2 regions of the Pseudomonas sp. G2-4 genome follow, and region 2 is predicted to be linked to the other one. Evidence: riboswitches for the same ligand, from Rfam matches in the RefSeq annotation. Region 2 holds a riboswitch; the other holds the start of a gene.
What was found. A riboswitch is a leader RNA that binds a small molecule or an ion and turns the genes downstream of it on or off. The one in region 2 is predicted to bind cobalamin.
Positions count from the first base shown of each region.

Region 1: it holds a riboswitch for cobalamin, as region 2 does, so the genes downstream of both, cobW (cobalamin biosynthesis protein CobW) here and cobO (cob(I)yrinic acid a,c-diamide adenosyltransferase) in region 2, are expected to answer to the same signal.

Region 1 is NZ_CP125957.1:4,279,805-4,285,702, forward strand. Features, by position in the region: gene cobN (cobaltochelatase subunit CobN) at 1-3,338, opposite strand, end outside; gene cobW (cobalamin biosynthesis protein CobW) at 3,342-4,406, opposite strand; cobalamin riboswitch at 4,505-4,721, opposite strand; cobalamin riboswitch at 5,075-5,297, shown strand; gene QNH97_RS18540 (CbtB domain-containing protein) at 5,397-5,585, shown strand; gene QNH97_RS18545 (CbtA family protein) at 5,597-5,898, shown strand, end outside.
Region 2 is NZ_CP125957.1:4,904,708-4,910,605, reverse strand. Features, by position in the region: gene QNH97_RS21380 (C40 family peptidase) at 1-575, shown strand, start outside; gene QNH97_RS21375 (C40 family peptidase) at 741-1,274, shown strand; gene QNH97_RS21370 (PQQ-dependent sugar dehydrogenase) at 1,458-2,768, opposite strand; gene QNH97_RS21365 (hypothetical protein) at 2,966-3,550, opposite strand; cobalamin riboswitch at 3,708-3,917, shown strand; gene cobO (cob(I)yrinic acid a,c-diamide adenosyltransferase) at 3,999-4,610, shown strand; gene QNH97_RS21355 (cobyrinic acid a,c-diamide synthase CobB) at 4,607-5,898, shown strand, end outside.

The sequences.
Region 1 (5,898 bases), 620 kb from region 2:
GCCAGCATGCCGCCCTGGAACTGGTAATAGTCGTTGGAATCGAGCAGGTCGTGCTCACGGTTGTCCTGGTTCTGCAGCACCGCTTGCACCTGGCTCAGGCGTCGAGAGAACTGCTCCCGGGCGGCGGTGCCTTCATCGCTGCCGCCGTAAGCGTAGCCGCCCCAGTTCAGGTACACCTCGGCCAGGTCCTCGCGACTCTGCCACAGGCGACCGTCGATAGCGCCCTGCACGCCCGCGCCATAGGCACCGGGCTTGGCACCGAAGATCCGCCAGCCGGCCTGGCGAGCCGCCGCGCCTGGCTCAAGGCCAGACGCCAACAGGGCTTCGCGTTCGCCACGCACCTTGGCCGCCAAGGGGTTCATGTCGTCCGGTTCATCCAGGGCGGCGACGGCCTGCACCGCCGCATCGAACAGCCGGATCAGGTTGGCGAAAGCATCCCGGAAGAACCCGGAGACCCGCAGCGTGACATCGACCCGCGGCCGGTCCAGCAGGCTCAACGGCAGGATCTCGAAATCATCGACCCGCTGACTGCCCGTGGCCCACACCGGACGCACGCCCATCAGCGCCATGGCCTGGGCAACATCATCGCCGCCAGTGCGCATGGTGGCGGTGCCCCACACTGACAGGCCGAGCTGGCGCAGGTGATCGCCATGGTCCTGCAAGTGCCGCTCAAGGATCAGGTTCGCCGATTGGAAACCGATGCGCCACGCCGTGGTGGTGGGCAGGTTGCGCACGTCCACCGAGAAGAAATTGCGCCCGGTGGGCAACACATCCAAACGCCCGCGACTCGGCGCACCGCTGGGGCCGGCCGGCACGAAGCGCCCGTTCAAGGCATCGAGCAAGCCACGGATTTCCGCCGGACCGCAGGCGTCCAGCCGCGGGGCCACGACGGAGCGCAGGTTTTCGATAATGCTGTCCACCGTCTCCCAGCCCGGCGCATTAAGCTGCTCGACCACACCGTCCAGTGCCTGCTCGATCAGCTGCGCGGCGAACAGTTCCAGGCGTTCACGCGTATCGCCAGCGGTGCGCCAAGGCTCATCGCTGACCCGACGCAAGGCCTCGGGACAATCACCCGCCCAGGGCTCCGCCAGGGCGCAATCCAACGGATCGAAGCCCAGCCCGAACGCCTTGGCCAGCGCCCGCAGCAGACTCGACTGCGCGCCCTTGCCGTCGCCCCGGGGAATGCGCAACAACGCCAGCAGGGTGTCGATGCGCAGCCGTCCGCTGGGCGATTCGCCAAAAATGTGCAGGCCGTCGCGGATCTGCGACTCCTTCAAGTCGCACAGGTAAGTGTCCAGGCGCGGCAGCCAGATCGCCGCATCGGCGTCACTGTCGAGGGCCGCGTCGAGTTGCAACTCGCGGTCGATGTGCGTCTCGCGCACCAGGTTGAGGATGTCCCGTTGCAGTTCCCGGGCGCGGCGCGGGTCGAGCAATTGCGCCTCGTAGTATTCGTCGGCCAGCAGCTCGAGGTTACGCAACGGCCCGTAGGTTTCGGCGCGGGTCAGCGGCGGCATCAAATGGTCGATGATCACCGCCTGGGTACGGCGCTTGGCCTGGGCGCCCTCACCCGGGTCGTTGACAATGAACGGATAGATGTTCGGCAGCGGCCCCAGCAGCGCGTCCGGCCAGCAACTCTCCGACAGCCCGACACCCTTGCCCGGCAGCCATTCGAGGTTGCCGTGCTTGCCGACGTGGATCACCCCGTGGACGCCGTAGGTGTGGCGCAACCAGAAATAAAACGCCAGGTAACCGTGGGGCGGCACCAGGTCCGGGTCGTGGTACACCGCACTCGGATCGACCTGATAACCCCGGGCCGGCTGGATCCCGACGAACGTCAGGCCCAGGCGCAGGCCGGCGACCATCAGGCGACCGTCACGGAACATCGGATCTTTCTCGGGCGCGCCCCAGCGCTCCAGCACCGCTTGGCGATTGGCCTCGGGCAGCGCGTCGAACATGGCCTGGTAAGCATCGAGGGCCAGGCTCTGGTGACACGGACGCAGGTCGAGGCTGTCCAGATCGTTGCTGACCCCGCCGAGCAACTGCTGGATCAACGCGGTGCCGCTCGCGGGCAATTCGGCTGGCAGCGGATAGCCCTCGGCCTGCATGGCTCGCAGGATATTCAGCGCCGCCGCCGGGGTGTCCAGGCCGACGCCATTGCCGATGCGCCCGTCCCGGGTCGGGTAGTTGGCGAGGATCAGTGCTACACGCTTCTGGGCGTTGGGCAGGCGCGCCAGGGTGGTCCAGCGCCGCGCCAGTTCGGCGACAAAATCCATGCGTTCCGGCACCGCCCGATAACAGACCACGTCGCTCTGGCTGCGCTCGCTGCGCCAGGCCAGGTCCTTGAAACTGATGGGGCGACTGATGATCCGCCCGTCCAGCTCCGGCAAGGCAATGTGCATCGCCAGGTCCCGTGGCCCCAGGCCCTGTTCGCTGGCGCGCCAGCCCGGTTCGTTGTCCTGGGCGCAGATCGCCTGGATCACCGGGATGTTGCGTCGGAACGGTCGCAGGTGCGGTGCTTCCGGGCTGGACTGGGCGAAGCCGGTGGTATTGAGGATTACCCCGGCTTCCACCGCATCCAGCCAGTCTTCGACCAGCGCCAGGCAAGCGGGCTCCTTGAGGCTCGCCACGGCAATCGGCAACGGGTTGAGCCCCGCCGCTTGCAGGCGCTGGCAGAACACGTCGATGAAGGCGGTGTTCGCCGCTTGCAGGTGGGAGCGATAGAACAGCACCGCCGCCACCGGTTGGGCGGCCTGCCAGTCGGTTTGCCAATCGTCGAGGCTGGCGCTGGTTTTTCCGGGATGGTAGATCGCCGTGCGCGGCAATACTTGCGGTTCGGCCCACGGATAATCGCGGCCGAACCATTGGCTGGCGAGGTTATGGAACAGGTCCAGGGCATTGCCCAGGCCGCCCTGGCGCAAGAACTGCCAGAGCCGGTCGCGGTCTTCGAAGGGCACGTTGCTCAGGTCGCTGAGTTCCGGGTCCGGACGATCGTCCCCCGGCACCAGGATCAATTTCACCCCGCGCCCGGCCAGTTCCATCAGGCGTTCAATGCCATAGCGCCAATACCCGATGCCGCCGTGCAGCGACAACAGGATGACCTTGGCGTGACGCAGCACGTCTTCGAAGTACAGGTCCACCGAGGCGTGGTTCTGCACTTGCATCGGGTTGGCGAGGCGAAACTCGGGATAATCGCCCGGCAATTGCTTCGCCGCTTCGGCCAGCAGCGCCAGGCTGGAGTCGCCGCTGCACAGGATCACCAGCTCGGCGGGGGTTTGTCCCAGGTCGGCAATGTTGTCATCCGACACGAAGCCGCCGGGCTGGGTCCTGAGCAGGTGCATGGCTTAGGCGCTGAGGGCGGCGCGCAACTGCGCTTCAAGCAGCGCCGCGTCCAGCGCCTGGCCGATCAACACCAGGCGGGTCACCCGCGCTTCATCGGCGCCCCATTGGCGGTCGAAATGTTTGTCGAATCGCGTGCCGACGCCCTGGATCAGCAGGCGCATCGGCTTGCTCGGGATCGCTGCGAAACCCTTGACCCGTAGCACGCCGTGCTGGACCACCAGTTGCGTCAATGCATCCAGCAGCAGGCTTTCGTCGGCTTGGGGCAGCTCGATGGAAATGGAGTCGAAGGCGTCATGATCGTGGTCGTCATCGTCGCCGTCATGGTGGTGATCGTGATGGCTGTGGCGACCGTCGATGTGTTCTTCGGAGCCGGCGCCCAGGCCGATGAGTACTTCCAGTGGCAGGCGACCGCTGCTGGCTTCAATGACCTTGACCGCCGGTGGTAGCTCTTCGGCCACTTCCAGACGGACTTTCGCCAGGTCTTCCGGGCTGATCAGGTCGGCTTTGTTGAGGATTACCAGGTCGGCGCTGGCCAGTTGGTCGGCGAACAGCTCGTGCAGCGGTGATTCGTGGTCCAGGTTCGGGTCGAGTTTGCGCTGGGCATCGACCTGATCCGGGAAGGCCGCGAAGGTACCGGCGGCCACGGCCGGGCTGTCGACCACGGTGATCACCGCATCGACGGTGCAGGCGCTGCGGATTTCCGGCCACTGGAAGGCCTGGACCAGGGGCTTGGGCAGGGCCAGACCGGAGGTTTCGATGAGGATGTGGTCGAGGTCGCCGCGTCGCGCCACCAGCTCGCGCATCACTGGGAAGAACTCTTCCTGCACCGTACAGCACAGGCAGCCGTTGGCCAGTTCGTAGACGCGGCCGTTGGCTTCTTCTTCGGTGCAACCGATGGAGCACTGCTTGAGGATCTCGCCGTCGATACCCAGTTCGCCGAATTCGTTGACGATCACGGCGATACGCCGGCCCTGGGCGTTATCGAGCATGTGCCGCAGCAAGGTGGTTTTACCCGAACCGAGGAAACCGGTGACGATGGTGACGGGGAGTTTGGCCAGTGTTTTCATCGGATGCCCTTTGGCAAGGTGGCGGGCAAACGGGACGACAACCGCTGGCAAAGGCGCGCGCGGAAGATTTCGCCACCGGATCACCCCGCCCGGTTGTAGTGAGAATCTGTGTCGAGGCAGGTCTCCTGGCTGACGGTGGGCCAGTCTTTCGACTGGCAATTGCTGCGCCTTCCCGCGCGCCCCGGATATAAAGGGGTATGCACAGTGGCCTTGCAGAAACATCACCGTTCACAGTTGCGGGGGCAGCCGCGGCTTGGACCGCGTTCCCTTCTTAGCTTCGGCGCAGGCCGAAGAACCTCGAAGGCGCAAGGCTACGCAGGGTGTGGGGGCGGGTCAATGTCCGCAAGCAAGATGCAGGATGCTGTTGTGGCGAGGGAGCTTGCTCCCGCTCGGTTGCGCAGCGACCGCAAAGAGCCGGGGGCCGCTGCGCTGCCCAGCGGGAGCAAGCTCCCTCGCCACAACAGCCCTCGTCTGCCCTTGTACATTGACGCCCCGCCCCCGCCCATGCTCTCCTGTGCATGGTTTGCGTAGCGGGTTCTGTTAGCTCAAATTCGGATGCCGGAAGTCCATAGCCAAGGCGCTGTGACGAGTCATAGCCCGCTATGGCGAGGAACAGCAACGCAGGATATGGATTTCTGGCGCCGAAGTTGGGCTAACAGAACCCGCTACACAAACCACTTGTTACGGGTGCCCTTCACAGGGTGAAACGGGAAACCGGTGAATCGTGTGCTTTACTCCAAAGCCACGTCAGTCCGGTGCTGCCCCCGCAACGGTAAGCGAGTGAAGCGTCTAAACCACTGTGTCTCACGACATGGGAAGGTGATGCTTGCAGGCAAGGCTCAGCCCCTGCCCCTCGCGAGCCCGGAGACCGGCCCATGACTCATGCATCAACAACCCGCGGTGGGCGGGCGCTGTTCGAACCCTGGCGGGCCTTCGCCCGGGGTTTCATTGCGCTCGATTCACCCGCTGACAAGACCAGAGGGAAGCGCCATGTCGACCATCAGCAGCACCGCCCGCACCGCCAGTAGCACCACCACCCTGAGCCAACGCCTGAGCGCCGCGATCTTCGCCTCGATCCTGGGCGCCGGCCTGGTCTATTTCGCCGGTTTCTCCCACATTGAAGCGGTGCACAACGCCGCCCACGATACCCGCCATAGCGCCGCATTCCCGTGCCATTGAGACCTGACGACATGATCAAGCGTATTGCCCAGACCGCCGGTTTCAGCGGATTGCTGGCCGCCCTGCTGCTGACCCTCCTGCAAAGTTTCTGGGTATCGCCGCTGATTCTGCAGGCCGAGACTTTTGAAAAGGCCCCGACCTCCGAGGTCCATGAACACGCCGACGGCGTTGCCCACACCCATGATGCCGAGGCCTGGGAGCCGGAAGACGGTTGGCAGCGTGTGCTGTCCACCACCGGGGGTAACCTGGTGGTCGCGGTGGGTTTCGCCCTGATGCTGGCGGGCCTGTACACCTTGCGCGCGCCGACTCGCAC
Region 2 (5,898 bases):
TCGGTTGTGCTGCCCACTCTCCAGTGACCCAGCAAGCGCAGCAACCACAGGTCCAGAATTCCGTTACCGCCCAGTCTTCCTCCGTTGCCTTCCAGGAAGAAATGGCCTCCGACAAAGAGCTGGCAGCTTTCGCCGGCAGCAAGCCTTATCAACTTCCAGTGCTGGCCGACAGTATCCTGGAACGTGGCATGTCGTTGATCGGTACCCGCTACCGTTTTGGCGGTACCTCTGAAGCCGGTTTCGATTGCAGCGGTTTCATCGGTTACCTGTTCCGCGAGGAGGCCGGCATGAACCTGCCGCGTTCCACGCGCGAAATGATCAACGTGAAGGCTCCGCTGGTTGCGCGCAATGAACTGGAACCCGGTGACCTGCTGTTCTTCAGCACCAACGGTCGTCGTGGTCGCGTCAGTCACGCCGGTATCTACCTGGGTGACAACCAGTTCATCCATTCCAGCAGCCGCCGCAGCGGTGGCGTGCGCATCGACAGCCTGGGCGACAGCTACTGGAACAAGACCTTCATCGAAGCCAAGCGCGCCCTCGCCATGGCACCGACGGTGGTCACTGCTCGCAAGTAAGCACACAGTTTGTAAGGCAAACTTAAAGTCTTACTTGAAGTTTGCTGCATAGCCGCTAGAATCCTTGATCATTGATTGATGGCAATCCGCCTGCGTATTACGCAGGCGGATTTGTTTTCATGCCCACGGCAGAAAAGCCGCATCCAGATCAGGATTGTTCTGCATATGTCGACGTCGGCCCGCCTCGCTCTGATATTCCTCGCCGCGCTGCTCAGCGCCTGTGCCAGCCGCACTCCGCCGCCGGCCCCCGTGCGGGCTCCGGTGGTCTTTGCTCCTTCACAGACCTTTTCCCCTGCCGCCGAAGATGTGCTCTTTCGGGCGCTGGGTCTGGTGGGCACGCCGTATCGCTGGGGCGGTAATACGCCGGATTCGGGTTTCGATTGCAGCGGGCTGATTGGCTATGTCTACCGCGATGCCGCCGGCATTTCCCTGCCGCGTTCCACCCGCGAGATGATCGGCATGCGCGCCCCGGATGTCGGTAAGGAAGCCTTGCAGAGCGGTGACTTGATTTTCTTCGCCACCAACGGCGGCTCCCAGGTCAGCCATGCCGGGATCTACGTGGGCGAGGGCCGCTTCGTCCATGCGCCGGCCACGGGTGGCACGGTCAAGCTCGACAGCCTGTCCAAGGCTTATTGGCAGAAGGCCTATTTGGGTGCCAAGCGGGTGCTGCAGCCGGAGCATCTGGCGCGTAATCCCTGACCCTTCAACTTTTGCAGTGCTAGAAAGCTTTTGTGGCGAGGGAGCTTGCTCCCGCTCGGTTGCGCAGCAACCGCCAGAAGCTTGGGGCCGCTTCGCAGCCCAGCGGGAGCAAGCTCCCTCGCCACAGGTGTTCACCATGTCCCCGGACCAAACAGGGTTCCTTTACAAGTCTTGGGTGGTGGGTTATTTACCCGACACCCGCCAAATCTTGTTCCCCACATCATCAGCCACCAACAACCCACCCTGTTTATCGATCACCACGCCCACCGGCCGGCCCAGGGCTTTTTCGTCGGCGTTCAGGAAGCCGGTGAGCACATCCACCGGTTGTCCCACTGGCTTGCCGCCAGTGAACGGCACAAAAATCACCTTATAACCACTGTGGGGCTTGCGGTTCCAGGAGCCGTGCTGCCCGATGAAAGCCCCTTCGGTAAACGGCGCAGGCAAGCGGCTGCCATCGGCGAACGTCAGGCCCAGCGAAGCGGTGTGAGGGCCGACGGCGTAGTCCGGGGCGATGGCCTTGGCCACCAGGGCCGGGTTCTGCGGTTCGACCCGAACATCGACGTGCTGCCCGTAGTAGCTGTAGGGCCAGCCATAGAACGCGCCGTCCTTGACCGAAGTAATGTAGTCCGGCACCAGGTCGCTGCCGATCTCATCCCGCTCGTTCACGGCCGTCCACAGGGCGCCGCTGTTGGGTTCCCAGGCCAGGCCGTTGGGGTTGCGCAGGCCCGAGGCGAATATACGGTGACTACCGCTGGCACGGTCCACCTCCCAGATGGCTGCTCGGCCTTCTTCGGCCTCCATGCCGTTTTCCGCAACGTTGCTGTTCGAGCCGGTGGTGACGTACAGCTTGCTGCCGTCCCGGCTGGCGATCACGTTTTTGGTCCAGTGATGATTGAGCGTGCCGCCCGGCAAGTCGACGACCTTGGTCGGTTGCGCGTTGATTTGCGTATCGCCCTCGTTGTACGGGAAGCGGATCAGTCGGTCGGTGTCGGCCACGTACAGGTCATTGCCCACCAGGGTCATGCCGAACGGCGAGTTGAGGTTTTCCAGGAACACCGTACGGGTTTCGGCAACGCCGTCATGATTGGCATCGCGCAACAGCGTGATGCGATTGGGGCTGGGCACGCCGGCACCCGCGCGGCCCATGACCTTTTTCATCACCCAGCCACGGATACCCTTGGAATCGTCCGGTTTGGGCGGGGCGTTGGTTTCGGCCACCAGCACATCACCATTGGGCAACACGTAGAGCCAGCGCGGATGGTCCAATCCTTCGGCGAAGGCGCCCACCTGCAGGCCCGGGGCCGGGGTAGGCTTGGCGCCCTCGGGCCAGCCGACGGCTTCGGCGATGTTCACGGTGGGGATCAGGGTCTTGTTCGGTTCGGGCAGTTTCGGCGAGGGGCCGGTGCCGTCGGACACTTTCAGCGAGGACGACTCGCCACAAGCGACAAGTCCGGCGGCCAAGGCGACGATCAAAAGATGGGGTGGCTTGAGCATGCTGGCTTCCCTATGAATGCATGTAGTTATTCATAGAGAAGCGTAGACGCGCGATGGTTCAACTGCGGGTAGGCCAGTCTGCCAGGCAAAACCTTGTGGGAGCGAGCTTGCTCGCGATGGCGGCGTGACAGTCAAGATGGATGTTGCCAGGTGCACCGCTATCGCGAGCAAGCTCGCTTCCACAGTTCTTGAATGAGTCAGCCGTGGGCCTGTTTGAACAGCACGGCGATACCCGGGTGATAAAAGCCGGCCTCGTTGCGCAACTTGCGGTAGGCGTAAGGGAAATACCAGGCCACGGCGCAGGTGTTTTCCTTTTGCAGGTCGTCGACCATGTCCTGCAACTCTTCGGGCGTGGTGCTCTGCTGGGCTTTTTGCGGTGCGACGAACAGGCAGCCGAGCCTCAGGTCGCTGGCGTAGCTGATGCGCTTGGCATCGCTGGTGGCTTCCGACAGCGGTTGGGTCAGGTTCAGGTTGTTGACCTTGGGCCAGCGTTGGGTGGCCTGGATGAAGGCCCGCTCCTCGGTGCTGGCGATAAACAGATCGGCGCTGACGTTGCGTTCGCCTTCTTCATTCTGCTTGCGGGTCGGCGCGTTCTGCAGCGTGACCATCTCGGCCATCCAGGCGGCCGCTGACAGCAGGCCAAGGTTGGCCTTTTCATCGAACCAGTAAGGTGTGTCGTTATCGCCACGCACGGCGTTGTAGCGGTCGATACAGTCAAACCAACGTTCCAGTACCGGGCGCAGGAACTCCAGTTTTGGATTGCTGATGATCATGCCTTGCATACCTTGCCCTCTTGTTCTTGTGATATCGGGGTGTAATGTCTCTTTGATATCACTTCCCGTGGCGTGACACAAGATTGACGTCATTCCATTGATCCGGCCAATAACCAGCGCTGGGCCCGTGGCGGCTTTAATTGACGCTCCACCCCCAACCCTCTAACCTTCGCCGCTTGTTTCAGGTGCTCTGTGGCCGTGGCCGACAGAGTGAAACAGGGAAGCCGGTGAGTGCACACGAACCCGGCGCTGCCCCCGCAACGGTAAATGAGTCAAGGTTGCCTACAGGCCACTGTGTCCATGGACATGGGAAGGCGCGCAGCCCGGCATCACGCCGCTCATGAGCCCGGAGACCGGCCTGATTCATCCAACGGCATCACGGTGGGCGATGCCAGGCTTGCTGCCGTCTTTTTTTGTGCCCCGCCCGCCGTTATCCAATCCCAACGGAGAGCTCCCCATGACCGACACCCCTGATCGCGACGAACGCCACCTGGCGCGCATGCTGCGCAAGAAAGCCGTGATCGACGAGCGCATCGCCAACTCGCCGAACGAGTGTGGCTTGCTGCTAGTGCTGACCGGCAACGGCAAGGGCAAGAGCAGCTCGGCGTTCGGTATGTTGGCACGGGCCATGGGGCATGGCATGCAATGCGGCGTGGTGCAATTCATCAAGGGCCGCAACAGCACCGGTGAGGAGTTGTTTTTCCGCCGCTTCCCGGAACAGGTGCGCTTTCACGTCATGGGCGAAGGCTTCACTTGGGAAACCCAGGATCGCCAGCGCGACATCGCTGCTGCCGAAGCGGCCTGGGCGGTATCGCGCCAATTGCTCAGCGATCCCTCCGTTGGCCTGGTGGTGCTCGATGAACTCAACATCGCCCTCAAGCACGGTTACCTCGACCTCGATCAGGTTCTCAGCGATCTGCAAGCACGCCCGCCGATGCAACACGTGGTGGTGACCGGTCGCGGCGCCAAGCCGGAGATGATCGAACTGGCCGATACCGTCACCGAGATGGGCATGATCAAGCACGCGTTCCAGGCCGGTATCAAGGCGCAGAAAGGCGTCGAACTGTGAGTGACACTTGCCTGACAAGCCGCCACTGTCCGGCGGTGCTGATCGCTGCCCCGGCCTCGGGACAGGGCAAGACCACCGTCACCGCCGCCCTGGCCCGCTTGCATCGCAATCAGGGACGCAAGGTGCGCGTCTTCAAATGCGGCCCGGACTTTTTGGACCCGATGATCCTCGAGCGAGCCAGCGGCGCGCTGGTCTATCAATTGGACATGTGGATGGTCGGCGAGCAGGAAAGTCGTCGGTTGTTGTGGGAAGCCGCCGCCGAAGCGGACCTGATCCTGATCGAAGGGGTGATGGGGCTGTTCGACGGCACGCCGTCCAGCGCCGATCTGGCGCGGCATTTTGGCGTGCCGGTGCTGGCGGTGATTGACGGCACGGCCATGGCCCAGACCTTCGGCGCCCTGGCCTTGGGCCTGGCGCGTTATCAGCCGGACTTGCCTTTCGCCGGGGTCTTGGCCAACCGCGTCGGCACCTTGCGCCACGCACAATTGCTCGAAGGCAGCCTGACCGAAGGCCTGCGCTGGTACGGTGCGTTGTCCCGGGAAACCGGCATCGAATTGCCCAGTCGTCATCTCGGGCTGGTCCAGGCCAGCGAGTTGAACGACCTCGACCTGCGCCTCGACGCGGCGGCCGAGGCCTTGGCCGGCAGTTGTGAAGTGGCGCTGCCGCCCGCTGTGGAATTCGCCGCGCCCGAGGTGATCACCGCGCAGCCATGGCTCGACGGCGTGCGCATCGCCGTGGCCCGGGACGAAGCGTTTGCCTTCACCTATGGTGCGAGCCTCGATCTGCTGCGGGCCATGGGCGCGCAATTGAGCTTCTTTTCGCCGATCCATGACACCGAACTGCCCGAGGCGGACAGCCTCTACCTGCCCGGCGGTTATCCAGAGCTGCACCACGTTGCGCTGGCCCGGAACGCGCCGATGCTGGCGGCGATCCGGGCTCACCATGCAGCCGGTAAACCGTTGCTCGCCGAATGCGGCGGCATGCTGTATCTGCTGGATTCCCTGACTGACGTCGAAGGCAACCGCGCCGAACTATTGGGCTTGCTGGCGGGTGAGGCGCAGATGCAAAAGCGTCTGGCAGCCCTGGCCCTGCAATCGGTGGATTTGCCGGAAGGCACCCTGCGCGGGCACACCTATCATCATTCGCTGACCAGCACTGAACTGGTGCCGATTGCCCGTGGGCATAGCCCTAATGGAGGGCGTGGGGCCGAGGCGGTCTTCCGGTTGGGGCGGATGACGGCTTCTTATGTGCACTTTTATTTTCCGTCGAATCCGCGGGCGATTGCCGC